Linked DNA regions of Roseiflexus sp. RS-1. The protein of the gene in region 3 interacts with the protein of the main gene of each other region in a pairwise test. Links are inferred from orthologs where the notes say so. Each region holds a gene or a part of one and is shown on either strand. Other genes may lie near its edges. The genes, in order: ROSERS_RS21315, dnaX and dnaE.

The links.
Region 1: the proteins of dnaE (region 3) and ROSERS_RS21315 interact in binary tests that used the Escherichia coli proteins (3 or more experiments, as listed by UniProt). The link is inferred for Roseiflexus sp. RS-1 from one-to-one orthologs.
Region 2: the proteins of dnaE (region 3) and dnaX interact in binary tests that used the Escherichia coli proteins (3 or more experiments, as listed by UniProt). The link is inferred for Roseiflexus sp. RS-1 from one-to-one orthologs.

Annotation. Positions count from the first base shown.
Region 1 is NC_009523.1:5,174,876-5,181,541, forward strand. The notes cover bases 2,114-5,045. They hold ROSERS_RS21315 (aminotransferase class I/II-fold pyridoxal phosphate-dependent enzyme), read right to left. Parts: upstream 4,208-5,045; coding sequence 3,020-4,207; downstream 2,114-3,019. Other genes in these bases: ROSERS_RS21310 (MGDG synthase family glycosyltransferase), read right to left, coding at 2,114-2,924; ROSERS_RS21320 (COX15/CtaA family protein), read left to right, coding at 4,397-5,045. Also shown: groL (chaperonin GroEL), read left to right, coding at 1-1,630; more of ROSERS_RS21310, read right to left, coding at 1,734-2,113; more of ROSERS_RS21320, read left to right, coding at 5,046-5,353; ROSERS_RS21325 (Uma2 family endonuclease), read left to right, coding at 5,396-6,265; ROSERS_RS21330 (ABA4-like family protein), read right to left, coding at 6,358-6,666. UniProt on the Escherichia coli protein: Shows aminotransferase activity with methionine and histidine as substrates, and to a lesser extent also with phenylalanine.
Region 2 is NC_009523.1:1,872,528-1,879,143, forward strand. Bases 1,846-4,727 are described here. They hold dnaX (DNA polymerase III subunit gamma/tau), read right to left. Parts: upstream 4,246-4,727; coding sequence 2,446-4,245; downstream 1,846-2,445. Other genes in these bases: recR (recombination mediator RecR), read right to left, coding at 1,846-2,097; ROSERS_RS07930 (YbaB/EbfC family nucleoid-associated protein), read right to left, coding at 2,128-2,430. Outside these bases: ROSERS_RS07920 (DUF3048 domain-containing protein), read left to right, coding at 258-1,475; more of recR, read right to left, coding at 1,480-1,845; ROSERS_RS07940 (DUF4349 domain-containing protein), read left to right, coding at 5,241-6,206; ROSERS_RS07945 (sugar phosphate isomerase/epimerase family protein), read right to left, coding at 6,290-6,616. UniProt on the Escherichia coli protein: Part of the beta sliding clamp loading complex, which hydrolyzes ATP to load the beta clamp onto primed DNA to form the DNA replication pre-initiation complex.
Region 3 is NC_009523.1:102,573-110,744, reverse strand. What follows is about bases 2,274-6,711. They hold dnaE (DNA polymerase III subunit alpha), read left to right. Parts: upstream 2,274-2,671; coding sequence 2,672-6,511; downstream 6,512-6,711. Other genes in these bases: ROSERS_RS00455 (STAS domain-containing protein), read right to left, coding at 2,274-2,283. Also shown: ROSERS_RS00460 (peptide ABC transporter substrate-binding protein), read left to right, coding at 1-1,313; more of ROSERS_RS00455, read right to left, coding at 1,330-2,273; ROSERS_RS00445 (RNA polymerase sigma factor), read left to right, coding at 6,885-7,523. UniProt on the Escherichia coli protein: DNA polymerase III is a complex, multichain enzyme responsible for most of the replicative synthesis in bacteria. This DNA polymerase also exhibits 3' to 5' exonuclease activity. The alpha chain is the DNA polymerase catalytic subunit.

The DNA.
Region 1 (6,666 bases), 5.1 Mb from region 3 along the record:
AAAGCAGTTGTATTTCAACGAAGATGCGCGCCGTGCGCTCAAACGGGGCGTCGATATCGTCGCTGATGCGGTCAAGACGACCCTCGGTCCTCGCGGGCGCAATGTCTCAATCGATAAGAAGTTCGGCGCGCCGACCGTGACCCACGACGGTGTGACGGTTGCCAAGGAGATTGAACTGAAGGACCCCTTCGAGAACATGGGCGCGCGCCTGCTCGTCGAAGTCGCCACCAAGACGAACGATGTCGTTGGTGACGGTACGACGACGGCGACAGTGCTGGCGCAGTCGATTGTCAACGAGGGGTTGAAGATGGTTGCTGCCGGCGCCAACCCCATGCTGATCAAGCGTGGTCTCGATAAAGCGGTCGAAGCGGTTGTCGCCGAGTTGAAGAGTGTCGCTATCCCGGTGCGCGACCGCGCCGATATTGCGCACGTGGCCGCGATTTCGGCTGCCGATAGCGAGATCGGCGATCTGATCGCTGAGGTGATGGAGAAGGTCGGCAAGGATGGCGTGATTACGGTCGAGGAGAGCAAGGGAATCGCCTTCGAGAAGGAATACACCGAAGGTATGCAGATCGACCGCGGCTACATCTCGCCCTACTTCGTCACCAACCCCGAGCGCATGGAAGCCGAGCTCGAGGATCCCTACATTCTGATTACCGATAAGAAGATCAGCAGCATCCAGGACATTCTGCCGGTGCTGGAGAAGGCGTTGCAGGTGACCAAGAACCTGGTGATCATCGCCGAGGATGTCGATGGTGAGGCGCTGGCGACCCTGGTGGTTAACAAACTGCGTGGCACGATCAACGCCCTGGCGGTGAAGGCGCCCGGCTTCGGTGATCGCCGCAAGGCAATGCTCCAGGATATTGCGATTCTGACTGGCGGCACCCTGATTTCGGAAGAGATCGGTCGCAAACTGGATAGCGCAACGGTCGAAGACCTGGGTCGCGCGCGCCGCGTGGTGTCGGATAAGGACAACACGACGATCATCGAGGGTCGCGGCGATGAGCGTGCAATCCGCGCCCGCATTGAGCAGATCCGCGCTCAGATCGAGACGACCACCAGCGACTTCGACCGCGAGAAGTTGCAGGAGCGTCTGGCGAAACTGGCAGGTGGCGTGGCGGTGTTGAAGGTCGGCGCGGCAACCGAGCCGGAGTTGAAGGAGAAGAAGCACCGCGTTGAGGATGCGCTCTCGACGGCGCGCTCGGCGGTGGAGGAAGGCATCGTGCCTGGTGGCGGCGTGGCGCTGCTCAATGCCATCCCGGCGCTCGACCGCGTCCAGGTGACGTATGAGGACGAGAAGTATGGCGTGCAGATCCTGCGCCGCGCGCTCGAGGAGCCGATGCGCCAGCTGGCGCGTAACGCTGGCGAGGACGGCGCGGTGATCATTGATACGGTGCGCCGCTTGCAGAAGGAAAAGAATGACAAGAATATCGGCTACAATGTGCTGACCGGTGAGTTTGGCAGCATGATCGAGATGGGTATCATCGACCCGGTGAAGGTGACCCGCTCGGCGGTGCAGAATGCGGTGTCGATTGCCGGTCTGCTGTTGACCACCGAGGCGCTGATCGCCGATATTCCGGAAGAGAAGCCGGCGACGCCAACCCCCGGCGGCGGCGGAATGGACTTCTAAACCCGTCGGTGGGTTTTCCGCAAAAGGAAGGGGAGGCGTTGTCTGGCAGCGCCTCCCCTTTTTTCGTCCGCGTCATTGCGGCGACGGTGGCGCCTCTCTCGTTTTATCGCCACGAACTCAACCACTCGCTCAGTGACACGCGCGGCGCCAGACGCGGTGCAGCGTCACGGGACAGCGCCAGGTCGCGTACAATTCGGGCGATTTCAAACGCTGCCAGTGGATTTCCGGCGGCACGCGCGGCATCGGCTGCTGCCCGCCGGGCTTCCGGTCGTTCGATCCAGCGCTGTATTCCGGCGACGAACTGTGTCGCATCCGGTGTGTACTGCGCGGCGCCACGGCGCACGACATACTCCAGATTGCCGGCTTCCTGTCCGGGTGCAGCGCCATAGATCAGAAGGGGACGTCCCACCGCCAGCGCTTCGCTAATGCTCAAACCGCCAGCTTTGGTGGCGACGATGTCGGCGGCATACATCATGTCCGCCATGGGAACAAAGCCATAGATGTGGGTTGGATTCTTCCAGGTGCGCGCGCGCAACGTCGCAGCAAGTTCGCGGTTGTGACCTGTAACGATGGCAAGCTGGATGTGTTCATTTGCCTCATCGGCAGCAATCGACAGTTCCGCCAGTGGACCGACCCCGGCGCCGCCGCCGGAGATGAGCACGGTGACCAGATCGGTGCGCCAGCCCAGATCGCGCCGCACATCCTCCGGCGCAGCGCGCGGCGCTGCAAACCGCGGGTGGACTGGAATGCCGACAATCCGTACCTGGTGCGGCTCAAGACCACATCCCAGCGCGCGTGTGCGCACCTGCGCATTTGGAACGATGCACAGGTCGTCGACTGGCGAAAACCAGGTGTGGTGCACATGCCCCAGATCGGTCACAACCGTGATCAATCCGGGACGACCCCGCACCCCGCGATAGGCATCGGCGACCAGTGCAGTAAAGAGCGGATACACGCTGATGACGACATCGGGCGCATGACGCACGAGCAGTCGTCGCAGCGCATCGCCGATAGCCAGCCCCATCGCGCTGCGCAACAGCACGGCATATGCCGCTGCATCGGTGAGCGCGTGCGCGCGGTCATACCGTTCCGGCGCGTGCTGGATAGTTGAAAGGTAGAATGTTTCTGCATGCCGGAGCAGCGAGGGACTCGATGGTTCATGCAACGGGTTGGCGATGGTAACCTGCACGCTCTGGCTGTAGTTGTGCAACAGCGCCGCCTCGATCGCCTGCGCGGCGCTCCGGTGTCCGCTCCCCGCGTCGGTTGTCAGTATCAGGATGCGCACATTGCGCATAAGCGTTTCTCCTCCTGTGTGTTCCTGGCAGTTGGTTAGACGTTGATGAAAGGTTAACTGTTTCACCCAGCCGTTCCACTGCCAGTGCATCGATGTCACAGACGGGTATGCAATGCTGCCAGGCGCTCGGCAGCCGCATCGATGGTTTCCAGGCGCTTGGCGAAGCAGAAACGCGCCAGGTTGGGCGCGCCCGTCGGGTCACTGTAGAACGCTGAGGTGGGAATGGCTGCCACGCCAATGTCGGTTGTTAGCCACCGGCAGAAGGCGCGGTCGTCGGCATACCCCAGTGCGCCGATGTCGGCAGAGATGAAATAGGCGCCTTCAACCGGAAGCGTCGGTAATCCAGCTGACTCGAGCGCCTGCTGCAACCGCGTGCGCCGTTCGCTATAGTCGCGCAACAGGTCGCAGTAGTATCCGTTGACCGACGCCTGTTCCAGCGCGACGGCAACTGCTTCCTGCAATGGCGACGATGTGGCGAACGTCACCCACTGGTGCGCCTGGCGCAACGCCTGGTTCAGATGCGCCGGTCCAACCGCGTAGCCGATCTTCCATCCGGTGACGCTAAAGGTTTTTCCAGCACTGTTGATGGTGAGCGTGCGCTCCCACATGCCGGGGAGCGTCGCCAGCGGCACATGGGCGCCACCGTCGAAGACCAGCCGGTCATACACTTCGTCGGTGATCGCAAGGGTGTTGTGATCCTGACAGAGTTCGGCGATGAGGCGTAATTCGGCGCGGGTGAAGACCTTGCCGGTCGGGTTGTGCGGCGTGTTGACGATGATGAGCGTCGGATTGCGCCTGAACGCGGCGCGCAGTTCCGCCTCGTCGAACCACCACGTGGCGTGGGTGGGATCTGGCGGGTAGAGACGCACTGGTAGAGGAATGCCGCCTGCCAGGGTAATGTCGGGTACGTAGGCATCATACGCTGGCTCGAAAATGATGACCGCATCGCCCGGCTCGATCAGCGCCAGCAGCGCATCGCACAACGCCTCGGTTGCGCCGCTGGTGATTGTGACTTCACGCTGCCAGTCCACTGCACGCCCGTAGTCACGCTCCCACTGCGCAGCGACCGCCAGACGCAGGCGAGGCAATCCGGGCATCGGGGCGTACTGGTTGATGTCGGCGGCAATCGCGGCTGCCGCCGCTTCCTTGATGAATGCCGGACCTGGAAAATCAGGAAAGCCCTGTCCCAGGTTGATCGCGCCGCGCTCCAGCGCCAGCGCGCTCATTTCGGTGAAGATGGTTGTGCCGAAACCCGCCACACGGCGGGCAAGCCTGCCGGTCATGCGTTCACTCCCTGAGTGCTGTTTCCACGTCTTCTGCTTCGCCGATACTGTATCGTACCATACCTGACGTCCTCGTGCGGAAGCGGTCAGTGGGCAGTCTTGAATGACATATTTGACCATCCGCTTACTTCGGGTATACAATGCCCGCACTATCGAGGCACAGTCGAAGCGCCTGGAAAGGAAGCGGTCATGCTGGCACGCAATCGCTTTGCAACCTATGTGTGGGGAGTGTTGATCTACAACCTGCTAGTCATTCTCTGGGGTGCGTTTGTGCGGGCAACGGGGTCGGGCGCAGGGTGCGGCAGTCACTGGCCCCTGTGCAACGGCGAAGTCATTCCACGCGCCCCGGCAGTTGAAACCATCGTCGAGTTCACCCATCGATTGACCAGCGGCGTCGCATTACTGATGGTGATTGGAATGCTCGTGTGGGCGTATCGCGCATACCCGCGAGGTCATATCGTCCGGCGCGGCGCGCAACTATCGATGGTGTTCATCATCACCGAAGCGCTGCTGGGCGCCGGGCTGGTGCTGTTCGAACTGGTGGCGCACAATGCGTCGCTGACGCGCGCCGTTTCGATGGCGGCACACCTGTTGAACACATTTATTCTGATCGCCTGTATTGCGCTGACCGGATGGTGGGCGTCGGGCGGCGAACCGATCCGTCTGCGCGGTCAGGGCGCCGTCGCATCCTGGCTGATCACCGGTATGGTCGGGTTGATCCTGGTCGGCATGAGCGGCGCAGTCATCGCTCTGGGGGACACCCTCTTCTTTGCCCACACCCGCGCTGGCGGCAGTGAGGAAGCCCTGGCGCCGCTGGTGGCGGCAATCGTCTCGATCCGCATGATGCACCCTGCACTCGCCATCGGCGTTGGCGCGTTCGTCGTGGTGGCGGCATGGTACACGAGCACAGCGCGACCGGGCGCAACGACGCGCCGCCTGGCGATTGTGCTGACCGTGCTGTACGCGGTGCAACTGGTTGCAGGGTATGTCAACGTTGCGTTGCAGGCGCCCGTCTGGATGCAACTGGTGCACCTGTTCCTGGCGGATGCAGTCTGGATTGCGCTGATCCTGCTGGCTGCGTCGGCGCTGCGTGTGAGCGCTCATTCATCCGAAGCGCAGCCTGCACCGTCGATGGCGCGGGCATAACCGGCGGCGTGTCGCTTTCGTGCCGAATTCTATGGACGCCCTATGACAAACGTACCGACACAACCGGTTCCTCCTACCGATGCTGACGCTGACCCGTTCCGCTATGGCTGGCGCTTCGTGCCGCGCCCGACCTCCGACGATCCTCACAACCTGGAACAGGCGCCGCTCACGCTGGAGGATGTCCTGCACCCGAAGGTGGGCGACTTCATCGTGCGCAGCGATCGCCACACCACTGACCGGATGTATCTCGCTTCCGTGCTGCGCGCTCGACTGGAGCCATCTGGTCGCGCTATCGTCCTCAGCAATATACGGATCGCGTGGGACATCCCCAATCTACGTCCCCACGGACCGGATATCATGGTTATCCCCGGTATTGCAGAGCGGCAAGACTGGAGCACGTTCGAGGTTGCGGTCGAAGGGGCGCGTCCGGCGCTGATCATCGAGATCGTTTCGCCGGAGACGCGCGAGAATGATGTGGTGATCAAGGTGAACCATTACGCACGGGCGGGAGTGGCGCAGTACGTGATCGTGGACGATGTAGGGCAGGGCGAGGAGCGACGACTGCACCTGCTCGACTATCGTCTGGAAGCGGGGGCGTACCGGTTGCGGGAACCGGACGCGAGTGGGCGGGTGCATCTGGAGATTGCCGACCTGTGGCTGGGGGTGCGGGGCGACGGCGTGGTATGCTACGACAGGCACAGCGGGGAAATTGGAGACTATGTGACGGTGATGCGCCAGGCAGCAGCGGCGGAGGAGCGCGCCCGGCGGGCAGCAGCGGCGCGCGAAGCGGCGGAGGAACAGGCGCGTCGCGAAGCAGCGGCGCGGGCACAAGCCGAAGAACGCCTGCATGCACTGCGTAAGCGTCTGCGAGACATGGGAATCGATCCCGATGATGTCTCACGCGGGCAGTAGGGCGTCTTCCTGACGAAGGAATGTGTCATGCGCACTGCTGGCCGCGTTGCTCGAAGACCGGGCATGTGCGCGATGTCACCTGGCTCCTGATACTATGGATTATTATCGGTTGGCGGGTGATAGGCAGGCAAACGCAGGCGCCAGATCAAAAACCCCATCAATCCGGCCGGACCGGCCATCAGGGTGGCAAAGAGGGAGGGAATGCGCACCCGGGCTGGCGCGTTCAGGCGGCGGCACTCACGATAAATCCACGCACCGCTGAACAGATCGAGCGCGAGCATGTGCGCCCAGGCTGCTGCCGCACCTTCCGGCGAACTCAAGCCCTTGCGAATTCCCTCAAGTGATGTAAAATCAAGCGAAGCGCCCTCGCGTTGCCCGCGTCGCACCGCCAGCGCCAGCGC
Region 2 (6,616 bases), 1.8 Mb from region 3 along the record:
CCATTGGTGTCGGTAATGCCAGGTGTTGGTTGAACGTACAACGTTTCAAGGTTCAACGTGCAACGTTTCAAGGTTCAACGTACAACGTTTCAAGGTTCAACGTGCAACGTTTCAAGGTTCAACGTGCAACGTTTCAAGGTTCAACGTACAACGTTTCAAGGTTCAACGTGCAACGTTTCAAGGTTCAACGTGCAACGTTCAACCTTCAACCTTCAACCTTCAACGTTCCAACCTTCAACGTTACTTAAGGATTATCGATGCGTGTGAACATGTTCGCCGAATCGTTCAGAAAGGTGACAATGCTGCGTCGCTCCGCCATTCTCGTACTCCCCGGTCTCTTGGTTGCCCTGATCACCGGCGCGTGCAGCTCGCCCCCTCCGGTCACGTCGTCTGCGCCGACTGCTGCTCTGCCAACCACTGTTCCGCCGACCGCTGCGCCGACCAGCGCGCCAGCGTCCGCGCCGACCGCTGCGCCGACCGGTGCGCCAACGTCCGCGCCGACCGCCGCGCCGACCAGCGTGCCAACGTCCGCGCCGACCGCCGCGCCGACGGTTGTGACGCTCGATCCGATCACCGGCGCGCCGGCGCTGGCGCGTGGCGCTCTCCGGCAACGCCCGATTGTGGTGATGATCGACAATCATCCCAATGCATATCCGCAGTCGGGTCTCGACAAGGCGGCAGTGGTGTTCGAGGCGCTGGCAGAGTTTGGATTGACCCGCTTTATGGCGGTTTATGCTCCGGGCATCACGCCGGAGGCCTCATCGATTGGTCCGGTGCGCAGCGCACGGCTCTACTTTGTGCAATGGGCAATGGAGTTTCGCGGTCTGTACGTGCACGCGGGTGGTGCGCCGCAGGCGCTGGAAACTCTTCGGAATACGACGAGCCTGGTGGATGTCGATGCGCTGTTCCAGAACAGGAGCGTCTATTTTGCGCGCATCGCGCAACGTTCTGCGCCGCACAATCTGTACACCGACAGCGCTGCGCTCGAACGGGCGTTGCGCGATCTTGCGCCGGAGCCGTTCGGCGATCCGGAGATTGGCTTTCTCTTCAAGCCGGACGCCCCGCCCGATGCGCGCCCGCCTGCCCGACGGATCGAGTACTTTTTCATCTATCGGGAAGACCCGGCAGGATGGACGTATGACCCGGCGACTAACAGTTATCTGCGGTTGCGCCGCGGGCGCCCGGCAATCGATGCGGTGACCGGGCAGCAACTGCGGGTGAAGAATGTGGTTGTGATGGAAGTTCCAGAGAAGCCCATCCCCGGCGATGACAAAGGACGGATCGAGCAAATGGTGATCGGCAGCGGCAAGGCGCGCGTCTTTATGGATGGCGTCGAGCGTGAGGTGACGTGGCAAAAGGGTGCGCCAGAGGATCGTCTGCTCTTCCTTGACGCTTCCGGGAACGAGATCGCGTTCAACGCCGGTCAGATCTGGATCGTCGCGCTCCCATCGCTTGAAAATCTGACCATTTCGTAGCGCCCTACATCTCGCGCCGCCCTTCGAGCGCCGAACCCAGCGTGCCGGGGTCGGCCCACTCCAGGTCGCCGCCGGTGGGCAATCCGCGCGCCAGGCGGGTCACGCGCACGCCGAGCGGCGCCAGGGCGCGTTGCAGGTGAAATGCTGTCGCTTCGCCTTCCAGGTTCGGATTGGTGGCGATAATCACCTCCTCAACCGGCTCGGCGCGCACCCGGTCGAGGAGTTCGTCAAAGTAGATATCCTCGCGGTTCATCCCTTCGAGCGGCGCAATGCGCCCATGCAGCACGTGGTACAACCCACGGTACACGCCAGTGCGTTCGATCGCCACCACATCGAGCGGTTCTTCGACCACGCAAATAACACGCTGATCACGTGCAGGGTTGGCGCAGATGGCGCACAGATCACCCTGGGTGATGAAATAGCAGCGCGAACACAACTGCACCTGTTGCTTCAACGCTGTCAGAGCGTGCGCCAGGGCAAGCGGCAGGTCATCGGGCGCACGCAGCAGGAAGAAGGTCAGGCGCGATGCCGTTTTGGGACCTACGCCGGGCAACCGGTTGAGCTCCTCGATCAGACGGATGACCGGCGCGGGCAGGATCTGGATGTCGTGCGTCTGGTGCATACGGACAGGTGTGCGCTTCCAGGCGCCCCTCTAGAAACCCGGCAACTTCATGCCGCCAGCCAGCGGTCCGAGACGCTGTTCCGCCAGTTCCTGCGCTTTTTTGCTGGCATCGGCGATGGCGGCAACGATCAGGTCCTGCAACGTTTCGACATCGTCGGGATCGACCACTTCCGGCGCGAGCTTGATCGATTTGATCTCACGATGACCGTTCATGGTGACGGTCACATAACTGCCTGCTGTTCCTTCCACTGTCGTATTCGCCAGTTCCTCCTGGATGCGCATCATCTCCTTCTGCATCTGGCGAGCCATCTGTTCCAGTTGTCGCGGGTTCATGCGGGTGCTCCTTGATTATGCATTCGGATCTTCCACAGCAATAATGTCGGCGTCGAAAATGTTGAGCGCTGCGCGAACGAGCGGATCTTTGCGCGTTGCACGGATCTGCTCGCGCAGAGCGCCGGGATTCTCGCGCCGCTGCGCTTCGACAACGCAGCGAATGGAAAACATCGTGCCCATGTGTTTGCTGATCACCTGCTCGACGATCTGGCGTACCGCCGGCTTCTCCAGCCTGGCAACAAACCACTCGCTCGGCACTTCCAGGATCAGTGTGCCATCCTTGACATCGACCGGGCGAACGCCGCTGTTGAGTAACGCCTGGAGGGTTTTGTCGTGAACGCGCACATCGCGCGTGATGTTGTGCCAGATGCTTTCGATCTGTTCCAGCGCGGCGGCATCGGCATTCGCGGCGGCCACGCCTTCGCCGGTTTCGACCGGCGGTTCGGACGCGCGCCGGGTTTGCGCCTGATGCTGGATGCGCGGGTCGTCTGGCGCAACCGGCTGGGGTGGCGACGTCTGGGGGGTTGCCATGTCTGCCGGAATACCGGGTTGGGGCGCTGGTTCGGCAACGGGTGAAGCACCGGAAGGGGACGCGGTCTCGATGATGGGGGGGGTGCCGGATGTTCCGGTCGTTGGTTGTACTGCCGGGGGAGACGGCGGCGTTTTGCGTTCGGGGCGAACAACGGGACGCGATGCAACAGTCGGGGCGCCTGCCATTGCCGTTGCCGGCGCCGGTGCGATCACGGCCTCGATAACCGCCAGTTCGAGCGGGAGTTGACCATAGGAACTGACGCGCAACTGGTAATCCAGTTCGCTGAACAGTTTGACCCAACGCATCAGGGCGCCGAGATCAGCGCTGTGCGCCTGACGCTCGATCTGCACTGCTTCTTCTTCGGCAACATCAAGGAGCGAACGATCGGCGCCAGCGCGGAGCAGCATCACGGCGCGCAGCCGCTCGACCAGATCGCGGGTAAACTGACGCAGGTCGGCGCCCGCAGCGGCGACATTGGCGATCACCTGCAGCGCGCCCGGCAGATCACCGGCGATCAGTGCGTCCGCCAGCGCCGTCACTTCCTGCATTTCGCCGGCGCCAAGCAGGTTCCGCACCTGTTCGAGCGATATGGTTCCGCCACCGTATGCCATCAACTGGTCGAGCACACTGAGCGCATCGCGCATACTGCCGGTAGCGGCGCGGGCAATCGCTTCGGCGACGCCCGCTTCCAGAGTGACGCCTTCCTGAGCCGCGATCGACCGCAGGTGCGCCGCAATCGAGGCAACGGTATGGCGGTTGAAGACGAAACGCTGACAGCGCGACAGGATCGTCGCCGGCACCTTGTGGACCTCGGTCGTCGCCAGGATGAAGAGCGCGTGCGGCGGCGGCTCTTCGAGCGTCTTCAACAGCGCATTGAACGCCGCCGTCGAGAGCATATGCACTTCGTCGATGATGTAGACCTTGGTGCGCGCAACTGCCGGGCGGAACTGCACGCGCTCGATGATCTCGCGCGCATCTTCGACGCTCGTGTGCGATGCAGCGTCCATTTCGATCACGTCAACAGCATGTCCTTCGGCAATAGCGCGGCACGACTCGCACACGCCACACGGACGTTCTGCCGGCGGCGCGGTGCAGTTGACCGCCTTCGCCAGCAGACGCGCAACGGTCGTCTTACCGACGCCGCGCGGACCGGTGAACAGGTAGGCATGCGCAACCCGGCCCTCCGCAATCGCGTTCCGGAGTGTGCGGACAACGTGTTCCTGCCCGATCAACTCATCGAACGTCTGTGATCGGTAGCGGCGGTAGAGCGCCTGTACGGTCATGCCTGTCTGCTCCGCGTTTGATCTCTGGGGCATTATACCTGAGGCGCTCCTGAGGGGCAAACCTGTGGCGTCGGGTACGTGTTCATATTTCTCCTGGGAGCGAGGGCATCATATCATGGAGATTGAGAATTTATAGCAGTTCTCGCAAAGATTGGTCTTGTTAGACAGGGCTATAATCCGGTATTTGCTCCTTGCCGTGGGGCTGATGGAGATTGAGCATTAAATCCGCTCTACCGCACAAGCCGTCGGGCTGATGGAGACTGAGCATTTATTCCGCTCTACCGCGCTAGCCGTGGGGCTGAAGCCCTCGGCTATGCGAGGCGAAGCCCGCCTGCGCGGGCTAGAGCGGGCTGTAGCGGATTATTTACTCAAAGACCATAAGCCCTCGGCTATGGAATGCAAAGCCCGCCTGCGCGGGCTATACCGGATTATTTCTTCAAGGACCATAAGCCCTCGGCTATGAAAGGCGAAGCCCGCCTGCGCGGGCGAGAATCGTGCGCCTTCCTTCCGGAATAGGAGAGACGCCACCTCAGGTGCGCACGCCTCCGGCGTGCACCCCGGCAGAGACGCTCCAGCCCCGCAGGGGCTTCCACGCGCTCAGGGAGGGCTTTAGCCCGCATTATGCCCGACGACGGACGATGGCGGATTACTTCTCTCGTAGACCGAAATTCATTTCGGTCGCCGTGTGGGGCGTGCAATTCTGGGAGCGTTCAACCTCTATGGGAACTGCTACACATCCGCCATGCTGAATGAGCCGTGTGGGGCTAAATCCCTCGGCCAGGCGAGGCGAAGCCCGCCTGCGCGGACGAGAGCGGATTATTTCTTCAAAGACCATATCATGCCGATCAACATCGGCATCCGATCCCGGAACAAAATTCCCTGATCGCGCGTTTATATGCATGACGACAGGTTCAAGCGCGTAAGAGCGGCCGCTTGCATCACACACGCTTCTCCCTTGTCGCAGCGTCAATCGAACTCACCAGGAGGGCACGACCATGGCTTCTATCAGATTCATCATCATCGTTGTCGTGTCGGCGCTGGCGTTGGTTTCGTGCAGTGTAGCGTCATTACCGGCAAGTCAGCCAGCTCAGCCTGAGTTTGTTCCAATACCGACGGCAGCGCCAGCCGCCGGGGCGCCGGCGCTGGAACGCGGCAGTGGCGCAGCGCCTGAACCTGCGCCCTCGCAGGACATCCCGGCATCAGACCGTCTGATCATCAAGAATGCCTCGATTTCCCTGGAAGTGGTGAACGTTGGCGAAGCGGAAGCGGCCATTCGCCAGACAGCGGCGCGACTCGGCGGCTTTGTGGTGAGCACAGAAACGTATGGCACCGGCGACGCGATGCGGTCAACCATCGTTTTCCGCGTGCCTGCGGCGCGTTTCGATGAGGCGCTCAGCGGCGTGGAAGGGCTGGCGAAGAAGGTGTTGAGCCGTAATATCAGTGGCGAAGATGTCACCGAAGAGTATGTCGATCTCGAGTCGCGGCTACGCAACCTGGAAGCGACGCGTGACCGTCTATTCGACCTGTTGCAGCGTACCGACAAGGTTGAAGATGCGCTGCGTGTGAACCAGGCGTTGAGCGATGTTCAGGAGCAGATTGAGCGGATCAAGGGGCGGATGCAATACCTGCAACGCAGCGCAGCCATGTCGACCATCACCGCAGAACTGCGCCCCGTGCCGCCGCCGCCGTCGATCATCGAGGAAGATGCATGGCAGCCGATCAATGTGGCGCGTGAGGCGTTGCGCGGCCTGCTCGAATTCGGGCAGGGGTTGGTGAACCTGCTGATCGTTCTGGGTATCTGGACGCCGGTCTGGTTGCCGGTGGTTCTGTTCGGGCGCTGGAGCTGGCGCAAGATCACGCGCGGCGGGAAGAAACCGGAGCAACCGACGCTGCCAGCGACACCGCCGTCGGCGCCGATGCCTCCATCGGGCGGCGAAACGGGCAGTGGCGCGTCACAGTAGCCGATGGTGCATCCACAAGAGAGCAGGCGAAGGCAACCCCTTCGCCTGCTTTGCATGTGTCCTGCGAACCCGAACGCCAGCGATTACGCCGCCAGCAGATGCCGGACGTATGCCAGGTTGTCGATGATCCGTTCAGCAGTCGGTCGTTCGGTGGAGAAATCCTCGAACGAGAGCCACCCATCGTAGCCAACCGCGCGCAGCGCCCGCATGAGCCCGGAAAGATCGGCAATCCCTTTGCGGAGCGGAGCGAACGTTGCGCGCCATTCCACGCTGCCGTCTGCGCGCGTTCCGGTACGCTCCCAGCGCGCATTCTTGATGTGAACGTGCGCCAGGTATGGTCCGAGCGTTTCCAGCCCTAACCGGTACTGTTCGTACCCCTCGTACACCATGTTGCCAGCATCGTGGATGAC
Region 3 (8,172 bases):
GCACACCCGTCACCGCTGATGATTCGGTGTTCGCCTACGAACTGGCGAAAGCGGCGCCGCCGGGCGATGCCGCCGCCGAGTTGCTGGCGCGGACAGTTGCATACGAGAAGGTCGATGACCATACGACGCGCGCCGTTCTGCGCCCGGATTACGTTGGTCCAGCGTATTTCATGAGTTACTGGACTCCTCTGCCGCGCCATCTGCTTCGGGGCGTTGATCCAGTGCGGGTGCGCGAGAGTGAGTTCGCGCAACGTCCAGTCGGATACGGTCCTTATGCACTTGTCGAGCGAACTTCCACCGAACTGCGCTTCGAGCGCAATCCGTATTATTTCGGTCCGGCGCCTTCCGCGTCACGCCTGGTGATCCGCGCTTTTGCCGATCTTGAACTGTTGCGCGCCAATCTGCTCAACGGCAATCTTGACCTGGGATTTGCCGATCGCATTCCGCCGGCAATGCTGGATCGTTTCGCCAGCGATGCCAGCGAACAAACCTTGCAGGTAATGACCGTTCCCAACCCTATCTGGGAGCATATTGTGTTCAACCTGGATGTTCCAATCCTTCAGGATATTCGTGTGCGGCGCGCTATCGCATACGGTACGAACCGGCAGGCAATCGCCGATGCGCTGTTCGGCGGGCGGACACCGGTGCTGGACAGTTGGGTGCTGCCGGGGGATCAACTCGCCGCTCCGCCTGACCACTTGACCCGCTACCCCTACGATCCCGATCAGGCGCGACAGTTGCTTGAAGAGGCAGGATATGCCGATCCTGACGGCGATGGCATCCGTGCCACCGCCGAGGGGGTCGCACTGACGCTGCAATTGCTGACCACCCAGGGGAGTGCAGTGCGCAGCGAGATTGCCCGGCGATTCCAGCAGGATATGCACGCCCTCGGTATCGAAATCGAGATCAACGAAGCCCCATCCGAAGAGATGTTCGATGCCGACGGTCCTCTCTACCTGCGACAGTTCGATCTGGCGCTCTTTGGATGGATTGCCGGAGCAGAGCCGGGCGGATTGCAACTCTGGAGTTGCGCTGCGGTTCCCTCTGAGAGCAACGGGTATCGCGGCGAAAACTTCGCCGGTTGGTGCTTCCGCGATGCCGATCGCGCCGTGCGAACCGCCGATACAACCCTTGATCCGGTCGAGCGCGCAGAAGCATATCTGCGTCAGCAGCAACTCTGGACACAGGAACTGCCAGCGCTGCCCCTCTTTCAGCGGTTGAGCATCGTCGCGGCAAACCCCGGCGTCGAGGGGCTTTCGCCCGACGCCCTTGCCCCTGTGACGTGGAATGTATCGGCGTGGAAGCGGAAGTAAACCTTCGTTTCCACGCTCAACCCCCGGCGCTTATCCGTTGCAACGCCTCCTGTGGGCTGCGAACGGTTGCAACATCGCTGATCGCAATGCCCTGCTGCGTCAGAGTGAGCGCCACTTTCGACGAAATACCGCTCAACGTCACGTCGCATCCGAGCAGTTTCAGCGCCTGCGCTGTATCGACGATCGCTTTCGCAACCATCGAATCGACGGTTGTCACCCCCGAAATATCGATGATGATGTGGTGTACACGCTCGCTGTGCGCCGCTTCGAGCAGGCGTTGCATCAGCGCCGACGCGCGCCGACTGTCCACATGCCCGACGATCGGCGCGAACAGGACGCCATCGGCAAGCGCGATGGCGGGTGTTTCGAGCGTGGCGACCAGTGCGAGCAGGCGACGCTGTTCTTCAAGTTGGGTCTGCTGCGCAGCATTGGCTTCCGCCAGCGATTCCACCAGCGTCTCTGCCCGCATCCGGGCTTCTTCCGCCTGCCGCCGCGCTTCTTCCGCCTGCCGCGCGGTTGTGCTCAGAATGGCGCGCGCCAGCAGCATCAGACCGACCACAACCGTGTAGACGATAAGATTGAGCACGTCGAGATACGGTCCGCTCCATCCCGTGCGCATCCCCATCAGAAGAACGCCAGCGATAGCAACCCCAATCACCCAGGGCGGGGAGAGCAGTACCAGCGCCAGCGCTGGCGGAACAAGGAGATTGGGTCGGTACACTGTTTCAACATCGACCGAGCCAACAACGATGAGCAAAACGAACACAATCACCAGCACGTGCCGCGCCTGCTCCCAACCGCGCAGATACGCCGCCAGCAGAAGCACTGTGATCAGCAAACTGATCAGACTGACGACAACCCGTGACCATTCGCCAGCAAACGCCGATAGTGCGCCATAGATCAGCGCGCTCGCGCCGATCAGGGCGCAGATGGCGATGAAACTCTGTCGCTGGGTGATAGTGATAGACATACCACGCTTCCTTTCGGTTGAGGAGGGACGCGGGGCGGATAGCACTATTTTGTTAAGTATCGCAAAAAAGCAACTGTTTCGCAATCATGAAACCACCTCTCTGCGTCCATGGCATCCTGATACTATCCACAATAATCTCTTACACATCCACAGGTTATCCACTTCACCGATCTCGCATGGGTGTGCTATACTTGCACTGTTGACGCCGACAATACCGGCTGTGCATTTGTTGTTATGTTGAGCCGCCGCATTCTGATGCGCTCTGACTGACACCTGCCCGAAACGGGATCGGCATATGCTGCTTTGCAGGGTATTATTTGATTGAATTGTCAATTCCAGGTGTAAAGCATTTCAATCTGTATATCGCCAGGCTTTGCGGAGCACTCCTATGAACGATTTTGTCCATCTGCATGTTCACTCCGAATACAGTCTGCTCGATGGCTACGCTGCCACAAGCGCCATCGCTGCGCGCGCCGTCGAATTGGGGATGGACAGCATCGCCCTGACCGACCATGGCGTGATGTATGGCGTCATGGAGTTCTATGCCAGCGCAAAAAAAGCGGGCATCAAGCCGATCATCGGGCTGGAAGCGTACATGGCGCCCGGATCGCGCCGCGATGCAACGAGCCGTGGCGCGAAGAACTACTACCATCTGCTCCTGCTGGCGAAGGACGAGGTCGGCTACCGCAACCTGGTGCGCCTGACGACGCGCGCCCACCTCGATGGCATGGGGAAGGGAGTCTTTGCCCGACCGCGCATTGACCGGGAACTGCTGGAGCAGTATCACGACGGCTTGATCGTCACATCCGCATGCATCGCTGGCGAAGTCATCCAGCGACTGACCGAAAAGCAAAAGGATCAGGCGCGTGAAATCGCCGCCTGGTACCGCGACCTGCTTGGACCCGACAACTATTTCCTCGAACTGCAACTGCACGAGAACACGCCGGAGCTTGAAGAGATCAACGATGAACTGGTGCGTATCGGGAAGGAACTGGGGATTCCGCTGGTGGTCACCAACGACACGCACTTTGTCCGTCCGGAAGACCTCGAAGCCCACAAGATGATCCTGGCGCTCGGCTACAACATGACCCTCAAGGAGTTGTGTGCGAAGAACTATCAGATGGACGCCACCTACCACATCATGTCGGGCGAAGAGATGTGGCGCCGGTTTAAGAAATACGGTACGACGCCGCTCGAAAATACACGCCGCATTGCCGAGCGCTGCAACCTGACCCTGGAGTTCGGGCGCGTCCAGCTGCCGACGATTGATATCCCCGAAGGACACGATGCCGCCTCCTATCTTCGCCTGGTGTGCGAGGAAGGATTGATGCGCCGCTTCAATGGTCATCCGCCGGAAGAGTACGTCAAACGCCTGGCGTATGAGCTCGATGTGATTAACCAAACCGGCTTCCCCGACTATATGCTGATTGTCTGGGACTACGTCAAGTTTGCGCGGGCGCGTGGCATTCCCTGCCTGCCGCGCGGGTCGGCGGGCGCATCGTTGATCCTCTACTGCCTGGGCATTACCGATGTCGATCCGGTGAAGAACAAACTCCTCTTTGAGCGCTTCCTCAGCCCGGAACGCCTGGAGATGCCGGATATCGACATCGATTTCGCCGATAGCCGCCGCCACGAGGTGCTGGAGTACATCGCGGCGAAGTATGGGCGCGAGAACACGGCGCAGATCATCACCTACGGTACGCTCGGCGCCAAAGCCGCCCTGCGCGACATCGGGCGCGTCCTGGAGATTCCGTTGAATGAGGTGGATCGCGTTGCCAGACTCATCCCGGCGCTGCCGGTCGGAACCACGATTGCGCAGGCGCTTGAACGGGTGCCGGAGTTGAAACAGATCTACACGACGAACCCGGACCTGGCGCGGCTGATCGATTGGGCGCAGAAAGTCGAAGGGCGCATGAAAAGCGTCGGCACGCATGCCTGCGGTGTGGTCGTCAGTCGCACGCCGCTCGAAGACATTGTGCCGCTGCAACGCACCACAAAGGACGAGAACGCGCTCATGGCGGCGTTCGAGGGTCCAACGTTGCAGAAGATGGGTCTGCTGAAGATGGACGTGCTCGGATTGACCAATCTCTCGGTCGTCGCCGAGGCGCTGGAGTATATCGCGCAGACGACCGGCAGAAAAATGGAACTCGCCGATATTCCGCTTGATGACCCGAAGGTGTTCGAGGCGCTCAGCCGCGGTGAAACAACGAACGTGTTCCAGCTCGAAAGTCCGGGCATGACACGCTATCTGATGCAACTCAAGCCGACCCGCGTCGAAGACCTGTACGCGATGGTCGCCCTCTATCGCCCCGGTCCGCTCGAGCAGATCCCGGTCTATATTCATAATAAGAATAACCCGCAGGATATTAAGTACCTCCATCCCATCCTGAAACCGATCCTCGAAGACACCTATGGCGTGATCGTCTACCAGGAACAGATCATGCGCCTGCTCCAGGAGGTCGCCGACTATACCCTCGGTCAGGCGTACATCGTCATCAAAGCCATCAGCAAAAAAGACAAAAAGTTGATGGCGGAGAACGAGGTGAAGTTCAAACAGGGGTGTCTCCGCAAAGGATTGACCCAGGAGCAGGCGGATCAGTTGTGGGACCTGATCCTGCCGTTCGCCGGGTACTCGTTCAATCGACCGCACTCGACTCTCTACGGTCTGCTCAGTTATCAGACCGCCTGGCTCAAGGTGAACTATCCGGTCGAGTACATGGCGGCGGTGTTGAAGGGCGCCGGCGGTGTGACGGAAGATATTGCCAAGGCGGTCAATGAATGCCGTCAGCGCGGCGTTCCGGTGCTCGGTCCCGACATTAATGCCAGCGCACTCGATTTCACCATCCGCGAATTTCGCGATCCGTCCGATGGTCAGATCCGGCGCGGCATCCTGTTCGGGCTGGCAGCGATCAAGAATGTGGGCGCCGGACCGATCGAGGCGATCCTGCGCGAGCGCGACGCGAACGGTCCGTTCCGCTCGCTGGACGATCTGTGCGAACGGGTGGACCGTCACGCCTTGAACAAACGGGTGCTCGAAAGCCTGATCAAAGCCGGTGCGCTCGACCCGCTCCCCGGCACGCGCCGGCAGAAGCTGGCGATCCTCGACACGGCGCTGGAGGCGGGCGCACGCGCTCAGAAGAACCGTGAAACTGGACAGATTGACATGTTCGGCAATATCGTCGCCGATACGGACGCCTCGATCAGTGCGATCCCGCTGCCGACGATCAACGAGACCCCTGATGATCGGAAAGAGCAACTGGCATGGGAAAAAGAATTGCTTGGCGTCGTCTTTTCAAGCGACCCGCGTAAAGTGGCGCTGGCGGATGCCGCCATCGACAATCGCGTGCCGCTTGCCGCGCTCCGCGACCCGGAAGGGTTGCAGGAATATATGGGCAAGGTGCATACCTTTGCTGGCATGCTGACGCGCGTTCGCGCAATTTCGACAAAAAAGGGCGACTCAATGCTGGTTGCGGCGCTCGAAGACGAACATGAAGATGTTGTCGAACTCGTCGCCTTTCCCAAAGCCTGCGAAAAATACCGCGATCTGCTCCGTCAGGACGCGCTGCTCGTTGTGCAGGCAAAAGTCGATGAGCGTAATGGCGTCGTGCAACTGGTGCTCGAACAGGCGGCGCACCTCGACCTGTCAGCAGCTGCGCTGCCGCCAGATGCGCCTGAAATGGATCTCGAAGGACTGGCGGAGGAGGATGACGGCGTTGTTCCCCCGGAGATCGTTCCATATGCGACAGCGCCAGATGAAACGGCGCGCCCTGTCGCGCCATCCGTTCCTGCAACCGCAGCGGCGACACCGCCAGAGTCTCCCTCTGCAGAGGTGGGGTCTACATCCCCATCGCCAACTCCGGCTGCGCCGCCGGTAACCACCCCTATTTCGATCATCAAACCGCATGCTACATCCCGCCCACGACCATCTGCAGCGCCGAACGGGAACGGGCACGACCATCATCCGCCGCAGACCAACGGCGGATCTGCGCAGGGACGTACCATGCGCCTGCGTTTTCGTCGCACCGGCGATCACGACTCAGACATCCGCCTGATGCAGCACATCTACGATCTGCTGCGTGGACGCGACGGCTCGGATCAGGTTGTGATACAACTGGACACTGCCGATCGTCGGGTGCTGCTGCGCATGCGTCGGACGATCACGTGCGATGAGGGATTGATCGGCGCGCTGCGCGATACGCTCGGACCGGAGTGCGTTTCGGTGGAATAGCAGGGGCGTAGCCGCGCTGCGCCCATACAGGCGAAGCGAGCGCGTCCGGCGTCGAGGGGCGCATCAGCGCTGCGGGGGCGCGGTAGGGGCGCTGCGCTGCGCCCGGACAGGCGGCATTGTTCCCCAGATCTGCCCGAAACCTGTGCAGGCACAGTACAAAACTGTGCAACCAAAATACAACCTCCTCAGGTTGGAAGGTTGTTTTATGGCTTTCTTATGCTATAGAACCCTGTCTCGGGAAAAGATGAAAGGAGGATGAGAAATCTTTTCAAAATCTGTTCAAAACATTGACAAAGGGTTGTGAACGATATATAATCATCGTGAAACAAGGGCGAGGTAAACAGCCTCACGGGAAGAGAAAAGAGGTTCTTCCATGGTCAACCAATCCTCTGATGAGTACATTCGCACAACAGCCGCCATCCCCCGCACCGACACTCCAGACGACCATGTTCTGATCGCGGCAATCGCACAGGGAGACAGCAGCGCGCTCGAGACGCTTTACGACCGCTATTCGTCTGTGGTCTACCGCATGGCGCTGCGTATGTTGAAAAATCGCGAACTCGCAGAAGAGGTTGTCCAGGAAGTTTTCTGGCGCGTCTGGCGCCGTAGCGCAAGTTTTGACATCGAGCGCGGGCGTGTGGCGCAGTGGTTGTTCGGCATTGCGCATAACCTGTGCATCGATGAGTTGCGCCGCATGCGCGCCCGCCCGACTCAGGTCTATGAGGATGTTGATCATCCTGTGATCCAGCAACTCGCCGATGATCAGATTGATGTGCCGGAAGCAGCGTGGGCGTTTGAACAGCGGCGCGTTATCCGTGACGCACTCGATCACCTTCCCGATACGCAACGCGAGGCAGTTGAACTGGCATACTTCGGCGGGTTGTCGCACCAGGAAATCGCCACGAAACTGAATCGACCGCTCGGAACGATCAAGACGCGTGTGCGCCTGGGGCTGCAGAAACTCGGTGCGCTGTTAACAGCGCGCGGTCTCCAACCAGGAGATGCGTCGTAAGAGCAACTGGTTCTCTCTCTGACCTGCACCATAGATGACTTCACTGCAAAAACGCACCGCTGAGACGCCGAGCGCACAGAGAACTTCGAAAACGAAGTGTATGCGCGGCGAAGCATGGTGCGCTGGAGTGGCTCGCTCTGGCATCTTCCTCTGCGAACGCTGCGTCTCAGCGGTGAAATAGCCTTTTTGCAATGGACCCATATATGCATAGTCTGGTGTCCTGCACGCAACCAGCCTGGCGGCTAAAGTGGAAGCCAGTATTCGCCCGATAGCCCGGCAGATCATTGAAAGTATGCGGCTCTGTCTGCGAATCTGACGGGCTTTGAAGAAACGTTCCGCTCTTGTAGCTTCCGTTCGCGTCGTGCCTTTCTCGGGAGGGTGTAGCGTCTGTTCGCCGCACCCTTCCGTTGTGTGTGGCAGAACGGCAGTCCCTCGAAGATTTGCGCGATCACGCGCCATCCCCCCGAACCCTCCACTCGCGGGCGGAAAGGAAGGCTTTGACTCCGATTGTGTCCAGGTCGGCGGGGCGGCATGGACGGTGGAACAGGATGGAGCGTCGGATTCAGTCCACGTAAGCGTTTTCGAGGCGAATGGTGTTTGAGGTGCAGCGCATCCCAGACCTGGTCTGACAGTTTCCTGAGTTTTTGGT